DNA from 4 places in the Peribacillus muralis genome. Region 4 is predicted to be linked to each of the others. Evidence: riboswitches for the same ligand, from Rfam matches in the RefSeq annotation. Region 4 holds a riboswitch; each other region holds the start of a gene.
What was found. Region 4 has a riboswitch for S-adenosylmethionine ahead of ABE28_RS21775 (methionine ABC transporter ATP-binding protein). Riboswitches for the same ligand answer to the same signal wherever they lie in the genome.
Positions count from the first base shown of each region.

Region 1 (3,490 bases), 1.7 Mb from region 4:
CGTTTTTTCAGCTGCTGTTTGTAACCTTTTCACGATATGCTCAGGCGTCGGTTGATCGGGATTCCCTTGACCCAGGTTAATCACGTCATGCCCTTGCGCAGTAATCGCATTGACCTTTGCGACCAATGAAGCAAAAAACTGCTTGGGGAGTTCCTGAAGCTGCTTCGATTTTTCGAATTGCAACATTTATTCACCTTCTCTGAAATTTCTTGAAATTCTAGTCACAAATGATATATGTTTATCATAGTCTTGTAAAGCATTTTTTACTTATGGAGGTTTTTATTGATGAAATGGAAAATAGCTTGTATCCAGATGGATATTGCCTTCGGACAACCGGATATCAATTATCAGCATGCTGAACAATGGGTGGAGAAGGCCGTAAACGCAGCGGCCGATATCGTAATTTTACCAGAGCTATGGACTACGGGCTATGACTTGACCAGATTGAATGAGATTGGTGATGTAGAAGCCGAAAAGACGATCGGATTTATAAAAAATATGGCGCGAAAGCACCAAATCCATATCGTTGGCGGGTCCATCGCCAAAAAAACGCACAAAGGCATATATAACACGATGATCATCATCGATAAAAACGGAAACCTCGTTAAAGAATATGATAAGCTTCACTTATTTCAGTTAATGGATGAACATCATTTCCTGCAGCCAGGCGAGAATGATGGTTTATTTACACTTGATGACAAAATATGTGCTGGTTTCATTTGTTATGACATTCGCTTTCCGGAGTGGCAGCGTGCCCATTCCGCTCGCGGGGCAGAAGTTCTGTTCGTTACCGCAGAATGGCCGAAGCCTAGACTTGATCACTGGAGGAGCTTATTGATCAGCCGTGCCATCGAAAACCAGGCCTATGTTGTAGCCGTTAACCGTTCAGGATCGGATGTCAACAATGTATTTGCCGGTCACTCCATGATCATTGACCCTTGGGGCCGTATCGTAAGTGAGGCCGGTGAGGAAAGCGAACTGTTGACAGGCACCTTGGACTTCACCGAAGTATCGAGCGCTCGCAGCAAAATACCGGTATTCGAAGATCGCCGTCCTGATTATTATTAATTTGCCATTGACAAACTATTTAAAAGATTGATATCATTTTCCCGAAGATTAAAATTTCAGAAAACATATAAACTCTTATCAAGAGCAGGCTGAGGGATTAAGGCCCTATGAAGCCCAGCAACCGACTGTAATACCATTGTGAAATGGGGCGGATACACCGCCGGATTGCAAAATCCGCAGAGCACGGTGCCAATTCCACCAGAAAACACTTTTCTGGGAGATGAGAGGTCCGAAGCTAATACTTCTGCCTCTTTCTATATGAAAGAGGCTTTTTTATTCTTATTTTTAATGGAGGGGAAAGAAATGACTCAAAACCATTCGAATTTCAAAAGATTGACAAGCGTAACGGCCATTATCCTTGCAAAAAAATTGGGGCTTGTAGATGCCGATGCCAATTTAAGCTGTAAAGAAATTGGTGATGGTAACTTGAATTATGTGTTCCATATAACAGACACGGCCACGAATAAAGGGATAATCATCAAGCAAGCGGTCCCTTATGCCAAGGTGCTTGGCGAAAGCTGGCCGCTGACATTGAAAAGGGCTGCCATTGAAGCGAATGCCCTTATCCATTTCCGAAGCTATTGCCCCGAATTCGTACCGCAAGTCTATTATTCGGATGAACAGCTAGCCATCACGGTCATGGAAGACTTATCACACCTAAAAATTGTCAGAAGCGGTTTTATTGATGGCGATCCGTTTCCATTGCTTTCGCAGCATATTGGGGAGTATGTTGCGAAGACGTCCTTTTACACTTCCGATTATCATTTGGAGCCCTCCGCAAAGAAAGAAGTGGCACGGCACTTCACGAATCCGGAGCTCTGCAAAATTACGGAAGTCTTTATTTTCACCGATCCTTTTTTCGAAGAGCTGCCTGGTGATTTCGAGGTGGAATTGACGGATGCCGCCAAAACGATTTGGGATGATCAAGAAGTGATACTGGAAGTGGCTAAACTGAAACAAAGCTTTGAAACCGAACAGGAAGCCTTGCTCCATGGAGATTTACATACAGGAAGCATCTTTGCAAGTGAAACCGAAACAAAAGTAATCGATCCTGAATTCGCTTTTTATGGACCAGTCGGTTTTGATCTTGGTCAATACACCGCCAACCTCCTCTTTCAGGCGGTCACTCGAAATGTAGCGGGAAAAGAAGAAATTTTTACACATCTCGATCAATTTTGGCGGTCATTCGAAAAAACATATACGGAACTTTGGAACACCCAGAATAAAAGTCCGTTCCGCCATGTGACTGGCTATCTCCCCTATTTACTGACTAAATTCAAGCGGGATGCATTCGGTTTTGCCGGCTGTGAACTGATTAGAAGAACCATCGGCCTCTCTCATGTCGCTGATTTAAATGTCATGGAAGATAAAGAAACGAAAATCGCAGCCAAAACGGCGACATTGAACCTCGGTGCTTTGTTAATAAAAAAACGGGAAGAATTAGATGTTCCAGCGGTCATTGATTTGGTAAAGCAACAAACGCTGACTTCTTATTCACCCATCTAAAAGGAGACCTGCACGTGACGACGTTAGCACCATTACCATATTCGGTACAATGGGAAAATACCCATATCACATTATTGAATCAACAAGCCCTTCCTGCCATCACTGAGTTTATTCATCTTCATTCAGTCGAGGATGTTTATGACAGCATCCTGACATTGAAGGTACGCGGCGCTCCAGCGATTGGACTGACCGCTGCATTCGGGGTGGCACTTGGTGCCAAGCAGGAAGCTGCAACGGATTTAGCCGATTTCAAAAAAAATGTAACGGAACATATCGAGAGGCTCGCCTCTTCAAGGCCCACTGCCGTCAATCTTTTTTGGGCATTGAAGAGAATGAAGAATATTTTGCAGGAGGCCCAGAGCATATCAGCTGCCAAGGAAGCACTTGTTTTCGAGGCTAAGGCCATCTTTGCGGAAGACGAAGAAATGTGCAGGAAAATCGGGGAGCATGGCTTATCGCTATTCGAAAAAGGGGATTCCGTATTAACGCATTGCAACGCCGGTGGAATTGCCACTGCCCGCTATGGAACAGCCCTGGCTCCGTTCCACCTTGCTAAAGAACGGAATTTCCCGCTGAAAGTGTATGCCTGTGAAACCAGACCTGTTCTGCAGGGTGCGCGATTGACCGCTTGGGAACTGATGCAAGCAGGGGTTGACGTCACCTTGATCTCTGATAACATGGCGGCCCATACGATACACCAAAAGGAAATCGATGCCATTATAGTCGGGGCCGACCGCATTGCAGCAAATGGAGATACAGCCAATAAAATAGGGACATTGGGCTTGGCCATCTTAGCCAAGCACTTCGGGATACCATTTTATGTGGCGGCTCCATCAAGCACCTTCGACCTCTCTCTCGAATCGGGTGCTTCCATTCCAATTGAAGAACGAGATGGAGCCGAAATCACCTATATTCA
Region 1 is NZ_CP017080.1:2,719,052-2,722,541, forward strand. It holds gene ABE28_RS13150 (pyridoxal phosphate-dependent aminotransferase) at 1-186, opposite strand, end outside; gene ABE28_RS13155 (carbon-nitrogen family hydrolase) at 286-1,068, shown strand; SAM riboswitch class I at 1,141-1,295, shown strand; gene mtnK (S-methyl-5-thioribose kinase) at 1,372-2,574, shown strand; gene mtnA (S-methyl-5-thioribose-1-phosphate isomerase) at 2,589-3,490, shown strand, end outside.
Region 1: it holds a riboswitch for S-adenosylmethionine, as region 4 does, so the genes downstream of both, mtnK (S-methyl-5-thioribose kinase) here and ABE28_RS21775 (methionine ABC transporter ATP-binding protein) in region 4, are expected to answer to the same signal.

Region 2 (3,490 bases), 1.8 Mb from region 4:
TGAAAGTGTCCGCTTTATCCAATTTAGTATGGATGCGGTAATCATCAAGCTGTTTGATGACGCCATCCGTTTCCTGCCCTTTGATGCCATAATTCCAAAAGCTAACCTTCTGTTCTGTCTCAGGATTGTTCAATTCATCCTTTAGGCCTTCTACATAACCTTCCCCATGCTTATCTCCTTTACCATAAGTTAAAGAATCGCCAAAAGCCATGACCCTTTGCATCTTGTCCGACTCCGCAGCTTGAAATTCAAATGCTACAAAACAAATAACTAGTACAATCATTAGTAGACCTGTTAATTTTTTCATTTATTTCTCCTTTTATCTTTTTCTAAGAAGTGTTTTATATGTTAAATACCCAAAAATCAGCATTCGTAACAATAAAAATGCACTGGCAGATAAAGAGGAGAAAGTGTATGATAATATAAAACTTTCAGATGATTTGGTTATATACACATTTCATTAACAAATTTATGAAATGGGCACTTCTGGATGTTGAAAAAAGTAATGGATTGGAGAGTAGATGATGAACGAGTACATACAATTCAGAGAGGCTGAATTATCGGATTTGCCTAAAATTGTGGAAATATATAATTCGACAATTGCCTCAAGAATGGTCACTGCAGATACGGACCCGATAACTGTACAATCGAGGGTTAATTGGTTTGAGGAGCATAATTCAGAAAGTAGACCGCTATTTGTCATTACTTTAGAAGGAGAAACTGCAGGATGGATGAGCTTTCAATCTTTCTACGGACGGCCTGCCTATAATTCCACAGCAGAGATCAGCATCTATATCGATGATTATTTCCGGGGAAAAGGAATCGGACGGGTTTCGATTCAAAAGGCTATTGAAGTAAGCCCGAAATTAGGGGTAAAGACTCTATTAGGATTCATATTTGCTCACAATATACCTAGCATGAAGCTCTTTTCCAAATTTGGTTTCGAAGAATGGGCACACTTACCTCAAGTTGCCGAGCTGGATGGCATTGAACGGGATTTAGTCATCCTTGGTAAACGCATTGATGGATAATCATTAACTTAAAAGCTATTGCCTTAGGCAATAGTCTTTTTATTTTCACGAAGAAGTCCATCAACCTAATTGAACCAGAGTATTTAAAAATACCTATACACTTTCTGAAGAGAAAAATATTCAGCTTCCCTTGTCTTTGTTAACGCATTTAACAGGGTGTCCAATTCTTGACTTGCTTGAATCGTCAGTAGACTGTTTATACCGAAATTCTCCGCCAATTCAATCATCTCTTGCCTTTTTTCTTCTATTATTTCAGGGGTTATCTTTCGGGAAAACAATTTATATACACCTCCCATAAATTCAATATTTTTACACTATAATCATAATGAAATTCATAGTTAAAATCAACTATTTACTTGTTGCGAAATTGTGTTTCCACACCCGTTAAATGTGACAAATTACTCATGACTTTTTCAAATGTGTATTTTTTGTGACACCCGCTCTTAAGACGTCAAAAAAGCATTCACCCATGTACACTGTGAATGCTTTTGCCATTTATATTTTATTTCATTATGACGAAATGATAGCCTTACCTCTTGCTATGTCATCCACTCTGTAGGAGATTCACTATCAGTCCTATTTATAACGATCTTATATTCATCTTCCAAAACTTTTAAAGGGGCATCATAAAGGTGCCTTTCATCAGAGGTTTTGTATACTCCTTTCGCCAATAGCTCCTCTATCAGCAACGCCTTTCTCTGCTCGATACCCTTGAATATTTCTGCCATGTAAATGGCTCCTTTCCTTGTCCGCTTATAGCCTAAGCTGTCTTTACAAGTCTCATTTTCACCAAATTATATATACCTTTTCTATTATGTCCTTAAACGCTATTTTGCAAAAATAAAAGCCTCTTCAATTAAAGAAGAGGCTGACAGGGTCCGGACGGCTCTTCTTATCTTCCAAGCAAACGCTTGTTGGATGTAGCACAGTTCCCAATACGGGTCTGCTGCCGAGGTTTCATAGGGCCAAGTCCCTCCACCTCTCTGGATAAGAATTCAATTATATAAATGATGTGAACATAATAATATCCCAATAATTCACAAAAGTCAATTACCTGTTTCCCCGCTTTTTTTCTCTCTCCCCCTTCAAAGCCGGGTTGCATTTTCTTGGCTTTCTGATATGATGTCAGTAATTACATACAACACACACCACTAGGGGAGTCTTTTTAAGACTGAGATGGAAGTCATTCCGGACCCTTTGAACCTGAACCGGCTCATACCGGCGGAGGAAAGTGGATGATATAGGTCCATTCCTTATATCCATCTGCCCCGTTCCGTTATTCAGGAACGGGGTTTTATTTTGGCAGTAAACATTTCCATACATTTTAAGGGGGATACGATGAAGCATACTAAATCAAAAACCTTCAGTGACAGACTTCATGAAAGTGCAAAGGAAATCTGGAAAAGGAACCATTCACATCCCTTTGTCCAAGCGATCGGGAACGGAACGCTTCCTGAGCATAAATTCGCTTATTACTTAAAGCAAGACTATATCTATTTGATGGATTATTCCAAGCTTTTCGCTTTAGGAGTCATTAAAGCGCATAATGTTGAAACCATGGCAAAATTTGCGGAAATCTTGAATGAAACGATTCAGATTGAAATGGATATCCATAGGCAATATGCCTTGGAATTCGGAATCACCTCCAAGCAATTGGAGGATACCGAGCCTACTCCCACCACACTTGCCTATTCAGGTTATATGCTAAATGCAGCCCAGCATGGGACACTGGCCGACCTGATTGCCTGTCTCCTTCCATGCGCTTGGGATTATTATGAAATCGGCTTGCTTTTAAAAGAACGAAACGGTAAAGACTTGGACAATAATCGCTATTCGAAATGGATTGAATCCTATTCCTCCCCAGAATTTGGTGAAGCGCACAAGTGGCTGATAACCTTATTGGAGGAATTGACGGAAGGTATGCCCGAAAAGGAACTGCAGCGATTGGAAAAGCACTTCTTGGTTACATCCCGCTATGAATATTTATTCTGGGATATGGTTCAAAATGAGCAGGATTGGCCGTTATAGGTCGTAGACATGATGTTTAGCCCAATTAAAAAAATGACGCTGACGGCAATGATCACGGCCATAACGACTTTAACAAGCTCCTTTCTATTCATCCCGGTAGGATTTGTGAAAGCTTTTCCGATTCAACACCTGGCCAATATCCTGACTGCCGTTTTACTCGGTCCTGCTTATGCGGTAACACAAGCTTTCCTAGTTTCCTTGATTAGAAACATATCTGGCACAGGTTCAATTTTCGCCTTTCCGGGCAGCATGTTCGGTGCCCTCTTGGCTGCTTTCCTTTATCGCAGGACACAACGCTTGACATTCGCATGTATTGGGGAAGTGACGGGGACCGGCATTCTAGGTTCACTTGCCTGCTATCCGATCGCGGCCCTGCTATTGGGCGAAAAGGCGACTCTTTTTGGTATGTTGCCTGCTTTTTTGCTCAGTTC
Region 2 is NZ_CP017080.1:1,378,667-1,382,156, reverse strand. It holds gene ABE28_RS06640 (DUF459 domain-containing protein) at 1-307, opposite strand, end outside; gene ABE28_RS06635 (GNAT family N-acetyltransferase) at 525-1,031, shown strand; gene ABE28_RS06630 (aspartyl-phosphate phosphatase Spo0E family protein) at 1,115-1,309, opposite strand; gene ABE28_RS06625 (Fur-regulated basic protein FbpA) at 1,571-1,759, opposite strand; SAM riboswitch class I at 1,921-2,025, opposite strand; TPP riboswitch at 2,175-2,278, shown strand; gene tenA (thiaminase II) at 2,370-3,059, shown strand; gene thiW (energy coupling factor transporter S component ThiW) at 3,069-3,490, shown strand, end outside.
Region 2: it holds a riboswitch for S-adenosylmethionine, as region 4 does, so the genes downstream of both, ABE28_RS06625 (Fur-regulated basic protein FbpA) here and ABE28_RS21775 (methionine ABC transporter ATP-binding protein) in region 4, are expected to answer to the same signal.

Region 3 (3,490 bases), 1.8 Mb from region 4:
TCGCTTTGGTTTTCCCATAAATGACGGTATGAAGTAGCGTTTCCGCGGAGGGCCTCAGCTCCGTCTCCTGGACGGGGCTTCCTTTTAAATCTACCAATAAAAAATCGGAATCCGTTTGTTTTCGTTTGTCCTTACCGCTTGCCGTAATATAAAAGGTTGGGCCATCGGGCTCGCGGATGGAAAGGTTTCCGCTTGTACCCATAAACCAATCTCGTTCGGCGAGTTCCGCTTTGATTTCCGCTAGCTCCAGCCACTCCTTCGTATCGGTGTTCAAGACTTTACCTCCTCACGCTGCTTTAAAATCTCCATTACATCATAAAACGTTTCGAACCCTCGATGCGGCAGACCTTCACTTATGCATTTCTCAAGCAATATATCACGGGCTATAACAAAATCAGCCCGTTTTGCCGCTTCAAAATCAGTCACGGAATCACCAATTACATACATGAAGTCATCCGCACCAGCCATTTGCCTCATAATCGACGGCTTACAGCAGCCGCACTCATTATTACATTGCTCATCACAAGCATGCGGCCACTCAATATAGATCTTTTTCTTATCAAAGTGGGCATTGTTACAAAAAACCGTGCCTGTGGGCAAGATGTCATTTAATAGTGGGGCAATGAAAAAATCCATGCCTCCGCTTACGATATATAAAGGAAACCCAGCTTGTTTCGTATACTCAACGAAATCATGGAAACCTGGCCGGATGTGTGCTTTCTCCTTCACGAATTGAATGATTTCTGCCTTCAGGTCACTATCAAGCAGGGAAAACATTTCCCCAACCCCAGAGGATATGCTGATTTTTTGCCGAAGAACGTCATCCTTCAACCTTTCCCATTCCGGGGGAGCGAATTTTTTCATGATGGAAATGATGTTATCCGTGTTGGTTATCGTTCCGTCAAAATCACAAAAGATGATTGGTTTCATGCTTTCTCATAGTCCTCCCCATAAAACAAGCGCTTTTTTTAATGCTTCTTCATTTGACGCCGCCTCAGCTAGGTCCTTTCCTTCAAGGACGGCTTCCACAGCAGAACGAAAGGCCTCTGCCCCGCCCTTAGCTCCGTCAGGGTGCCCGTGTATTCCGCCTCCGGCATTGATGACACTGTCCAGTCCGAAATCCTTGATCAAATCGGGTACCATCCCTGGATGAATACCAGCTGAAGGAACTGGAAATGCTTCTTTCCATGAAGGTTCGTCTTTCGTCAATGCACTGGCGATCGCCAATGCTTCCTCTTTTTCAAGTGCGACATTTCCATAAGGGGATGGGAATAATGATAGATCCGCACCTGATAGCCTGACTAATTTACCAAGCAATAGTGGATAGCCGACACCATAAAAGGAGGATGAGCCCAACGCTCCGCTAAATGACGGATGGGCCATGATCGGCAGCTTGATTTGATCATGTTCACTCAGGGCTTGCAATACATCCAAGCCATATGTATGGACGTTGAACAATAAAGCGTCTGCACCCGCATCTGCCGCTTGTTTCGCCTTATCCAATAACTCGAATGTCTTTCCTGATAGATTGACGGCATATAACGTCCGGTGACCAGTACTTTCATGGACTTCGGTCAATATTTTCTTGCCGGTTTTGATTCTTTCAATAAATGGCGTCTGTCCCTGATCAAAGAGGATTTCATCATCTTTAACAAGGTCGACACCCCCCAACGCTTGTTGCTTCAATTGCTCATTATGGAACGTTAGATCACGCCCTAATACACCTTTGAAAATGCTCATGACTAGCGGCCGGTCATACACTCCAATCTTTTTCCTGATTCCTGTAATGCCATATCTGGGACCGGGGAAAGCTTTTTCGATATCCCCGATAAAATCAAGGTCGATCAATTTAACCGCACCGTCCAATGACAGTTTTCCGAAGACCGTGGTCAAAATGGCTGGCAAATCATTTGAGAAATTTCCTGCCGGATACGCGATTTTAATGATCGAACGATACACCTTACGATCGAAGTACCGGTTTGCCCCCTCTTCTTCGGAAAGCGGCGATACGGAGACGACGCGACCCTTATGCTTTTCCAGCTGCTTTTGAACCAGCTGGGGCAGGTCCGTCCATGTTCCTACAGTCAGGCCCAAGGCGATGCCTTCCGCTTTTTTTTCGTGATTCCCATTAAAATCATGAATTAAATAAGTGGCGATTATCTCGCTCATTTGATCACTCCTATAACACGTTAGTAATCTCACGAAGTCATTATCGGACTCTTTAATAATAGTAAAAGCCCCTTCATGACGAAGAGGCTTTAAAAAAGCCATCTTCTTATCTCCCAGCACATATGCTGCAAGAATTAGCACCGTGCCCTGTGGACGAGAAAGTCCGGCGGAGGATTCCGCCCCATCTTACAATGGAATTACGGTCGGTTGCTGGGCTTCATCGGGCTAGTCCCTCCACCTGCTCAAAATAAGAAAACGCTGATATATAGGTACATGGTAGTTTCGAAAGATTAAGAATTTATTTAGTATTCTGACAGGTAATCCATACTTTGTCAATAAGTTTTTAATTGTATGAGGATTCACTAAAGTTTAAAACAGATTTAACCTGCGTATCCGCCCTACAGCCTCCTTGAGCCGCTCTTCGGAGGTCAGAAGCCCGACCCTGACGTATCCTTCGCCAAATTCGCCGAACCCATTTCCAGCAGCTACCGCCACGTGGGCGTGCGTTAATAAATGATCGGCAAAGCTCTCGGAGGTGAATCCCGTTGGTATTTTAAGCCAGGCAAAAAAAGAAGCATCCGGAGCTTTAACCTCCCAGCCAATGTCCCGTAACCCCTCGATGAAAACATTCCTGCGCCCCTCATACACCTTCACCAATTCCTCTACACACTCTTGCGAATCAAGCAAGGCGGTTGCTGCAGCCTCCTGTATCGCCGGAAAAAGGCTCACATATAAATGGTCCTGCAGCAGTTCAAGAGCTTCAATGACACTTTTGTTGCCTACAGCAAAGCCGACCCTCCATCCTGCCATATTGTAAGTTTTCGAGAGTGTATATATTTCTATCCCGACATCCTTCGCTCCCTCTGCCTGGAGAAAGCTAATCGGTTTTCTTCCAGTGTAACCTATTGCCCCATACGCAAAATCATGGACCACACAAATTGAATGCTCTTTAGCATAGGATACGGTTTCGCTAAAAAATTCTCCGGTTGCGGATGCACCTGTAGGATTATTCGGATAGTTCAAGAACATCATTTTGGCTTTATCGAGCACATCTTTATGTATAGCTTCGTAATTCGGTAGAAAAGCATTTTCCTCCTTCAACGGCATGCGTTCCATTTGCGCCTGAGCCAAAACGACACCGGAAAGATAATCAGGATAGCCGGGATCTGGTACGAGTATCGTATCTCCTGGATTCAATAAACACTGCGGCAATTCGACAAGTCCTGCCTTACCGCCAAAAAGAATGGCTATTTCACTTTTTGGATCGAGCTTGACGCCATATTCCCGTTCATAAAAGGAAGCTGCAGCATCTTTTAAATAT
Region 3 is NZ_CP017080.1:2,715,527-2,719,016, forward strand. It holds gene ABE28_RS13135 (methylthioribulose 1-phosphate dehydratase) at 1-274, opposite strand, end outside; gene ABE28_RS13140 (2-hydroxy-3-keto-5-methylthiopentenyl-1-phosphate phosphatase) at 271-930, opposite strand; gene mtnW (2,3-diketo-5-methylthiopentyl-1-phosphate enolase) at 937-2,169, opposite strand; SAM riboswitch class I at 2,273-2,423, opposite strand; gene ABE28_RS13150 (pyridoxal phosphate-dependent aminotransferase) at 2,539-3,490, opposite strand, start outside.
Region 3: it holds a riboswitch for S-adenosylmethionine, as region 4 does, so the genes downstream of both, mtnW (2,3-diketo-5-methylthiopentyl-1-phosphate enolase) here and ABE28_RS21775 (methionine ABC transporter ATP-binding protein) in region 4, are expected to answer to the same signal.

Region 4 (3,490 bases):
GAGAATTTTAGGAGGGCGATTACGCCAAGAACGAAGGCCATTTTCGCTGAAACGATTGGAAATCCCAGTTTGCGGGTCCTCGATATCGAAGCAGTGGCAAAAATCGCCCATGAAGCCCACATACCTTTGATCATCGACAACACCTTTGCTACACCTTACCTTTGCAGACCGATAGATTTTGGAGCGGATATAGTCATCCATTCCGCTACGAAATGGCTCTTGGGTAATGGAACGACATTAGGCGGTGTCATCGTGGATGGAGGCAAATTCGACTGGAACTCGCCGAACTTCCCTGGCTTTACGGAGCCTGATCCAAGCTACGATGGCTTGGTATATGCCGAGGCAGTTGGTCCTGCGGCCTTCATTACAAAAGCCAGGGTGCAATTGCTTCGTGATTTAGGTCCTGCCCTAAGTGCCCAAAGTGCCTTCCAGTTTACGCTTGGCCTAGAAACGCTGCATGTCAGAATGAAGGAGCATCTTGCAAATACGAAGACCGTCATTCAATACTTGAAAAATCATCCTGCCGTGAAATGGGTATCACATCCAGCTGATGAGGATCACCCGGATAAGCCGCTTACCGATAAATATTTGCCTAAAGGAGCGGGGGCCGTCGTGACCTTCGGAATCCAGGGAGATCGTGAAGCAGGGGCAAGGCTCATCAATTCAGTCGAATTATGGTCACATGTAGCGAATGTCGGCGATGCGAAAAGTTTAATCATCCATCCTGCCAGCACCACCCATCAACAGCTGAATGATGCAGGTCTGGTAAAATCAGGGGTGAGTGCCGATCAAGTCCGGCTATCCATCGGGATAGAAAACGTAGAAGACTTAATAGAGGATTTAGAGCAGGCCATCGAAAAAGCGACGGATATCGTTTCACTGGCATCCAAATCGATTTAAGTAAAAAGTCCTGATATTTTTTGTTCTAGAAATATTATACATTGCACTCCTTTTTTATCTGTGATAAAATTTCTCCATACTAATGAACGTAATGATGTACGAAATATTCTATATATTAGCTCTTATCAAGAGAGGTGGAGGGATGTGCCCGATGAAGCCCGGCAACCGACAAGGAGGTTTTTCCTTGGAAAGGTGCCAATTCACACAAAGTGTAAACACTTTGGAAGATGAGAGGAAGGCCAGTTTCTTTATCTGCCTTTCTGCTCATGCAGAAAGGTTTTTTTATTTTTAAATTTAGGAAACCCTAAGCATGTGCATGGGTAAAGAAACGCAAGCTGGATTATGTAGAGAAAGCAACTAAGTTCATAGGTTTTATAGGATAAAAGAGGTGAGCAAGAATGATTACATTGACGAAGGTCAGTAAGCTGTTTCGGACAGGAAAAGGAAGCAGCGATACGATCAGGGCTGTAAATAACGTAAACGTTGAAATAAATAAAGGTGAGATTTTCGGTATCATTGGCTACAGCGGGGCAGGGAAAAGTACCTTGATCAGAATGCTCAATGGCTTGGAGACACCGACTGAAGGATCCGTTATCGTAGCAGATAAGGAAATTTCCAAAATCAAAGGAGCTAAGCTTCGCAAGGCCCGTCAGGAAATCAGCATGATATTCCAGCACTTCAATCTGTTGTGGTCCAGGACCGTTCAGGAGAATATAGCCTTTCCGTTGGAAATTGCGGGGGTTTCGAAAACTGAACGGACGAAGCGTGTCAACGAATTGATCAAATTGGTCGGACTGGAAGGCAGGGAGAAGGCATATCCTTCACAACTGAGCGGCGGGCAAAAGCAAAGGGTTGGTATCGCAAGGGCCCTTGCCAACGATCCGAAAGTACTGCTGTGTGATGAAGCGACTTCCGCTTTGGACCCACAGACCACGGATTCCATACTCGAATTGCTCGTTGATATCAATCAGCGGCTTGGGTTAACGATTGTGTTGATCACACATGAAATGCATGTAATCCGGAAAATCTGTCATCGTGTGGCTGTAATGGAAAACGGGCAGGTCGTTGAACAAGGTCCAGTCCTCGATGTGTTCAGGGATCCTCAGGAACAGATGACGAAGCGTTTCGTGCAACAGGTGACGGAGCCAGAAGAAACGAAGGAAACGATGGACCATTTATTCGAACGCTTTCCAGAAGGTAAAGTGATTCAAATGACTTTTGTAGGAGATCATGCGGAAAGCCCGTTGATAACCAAGCTCGTACGTAACTTCGAGTTGGATGTCAATATCGTTCAAGGTAAGATATCCCAAACCAGAAGCGGCTCATATGGAACATTGTTCATTCACCTTGACGGCACAGAGGATGAAATGCTCCGCGCAATCGAATTCGTTAAAGCACAGCAGGTAGGCGTGGAGGTGATCACTCATGCTTGAAGAATTATTGCCGAATATGGATTGGGAAAAAATGATTGAGGCAACAAAAGAAACATTGTATATGACTAGCATCTCTGTAGTGGCGACTTTCTTTATCGGGATACTATTGGGCTTGGTCCTGTTCTTGACAGCTAAAGGGAATATGTGGGAAAACCGGGTTGTGAACGGAATCATCAGTGCTCTCGTTAATATATTCCGATCGATTCCATTTATTATTTTGATCGTCCTGCTCATTCCATTCACCAAAGCGCTAGTCGGTTCCATGATCGGCGTGAATGCGGCGCTGCCGGCGCTCATTATCGGTGCAGCTCCCTTTTATGCACGTATGGTGGAAATCGGCCTTCGTGAAATCGATAAAGGCGTAATCGAAGCCGCTAAATCGATGGGGGCCAAAACGAGCACGATCATTTGGAAGGTCCTTCTTCCAGAGTCGATGCCCGCCCTCGTTTCAGGGATCACGGTAACATCGATCGCATTAGTCGGCTATACCGCAATGGCAGGGGTCATCGGTGCCGGCGGGCTTGGGAATCTGGCCTATTTGGAAGGTTACCAAAGAAGTCAAAATGACGTTACACTCGTAGCGACAATCGTTATTCTAATTATCGTCTTCATAATTCAGATTATTGGAGATGTGATTACATCCAAATTGGACAAAAGATAAAGGGAGATGAATAAGATGAAGAAGTTTTTAGGATTTGCGTTAATTTTAGTATTATCGATCGCTTTGGCAGCTTGCGGAAGCGACAAGGACAAAAAAAGTGGCAGCGATACCGAGAAATTGGTCGTAGGGGCATCCAATGTTCCGCATGCAGAAATCCTTGAACAAGCGAAGCCAATTCTTAAAGAAAAAGGCATCGACTTGGAAATCAAAACATTCCAAGACTACGTTTTACCGAATAAGGCGTTGAATGATAAGGAATTGGATGCAAACTATTTCCAACACTTGCCTTTCTTGGAGTCGGCAATTAAAGAAAATGGATATGATTTCGTCAATGCGGGCGCCATTCATATCGAGCCCATCGGCTTATATTCAAAAAAATATAAAAGCATCGATAAGCTTCCTAAAGGAGCAACGATCATCTTAAGCAGCTCCGTCGCTGACCATGGCCGTGCTTTATCTCTATTAGAAAAAAATGGCCTTATCAAGTTGAAAGAAG
Region 4 is NZ_CP017080.1:4,468,942-4,472,431, reverse strand. It holds gene ABE28_RS21780 (O-acetylhomoserine aminocarboxypropyltransferase/cysteine synthase family protein) at 1-900, shown strand, start outside; SAM riboswitch class I at 1,020-1,134, shown strand; gene ABE28_RS21775 (methionine ABC transporter ATP-binding protein) at 1,299-2,333, shown strand; gene ABE28_RS21770 (methionine ABC transporter permease) at 2,326-2,994, shown strand; gene ABE28_RS21765 (MetQ/NlpA family ABC transporter substrate-binding protein) at 3,010-3,490, shown strand, end outside.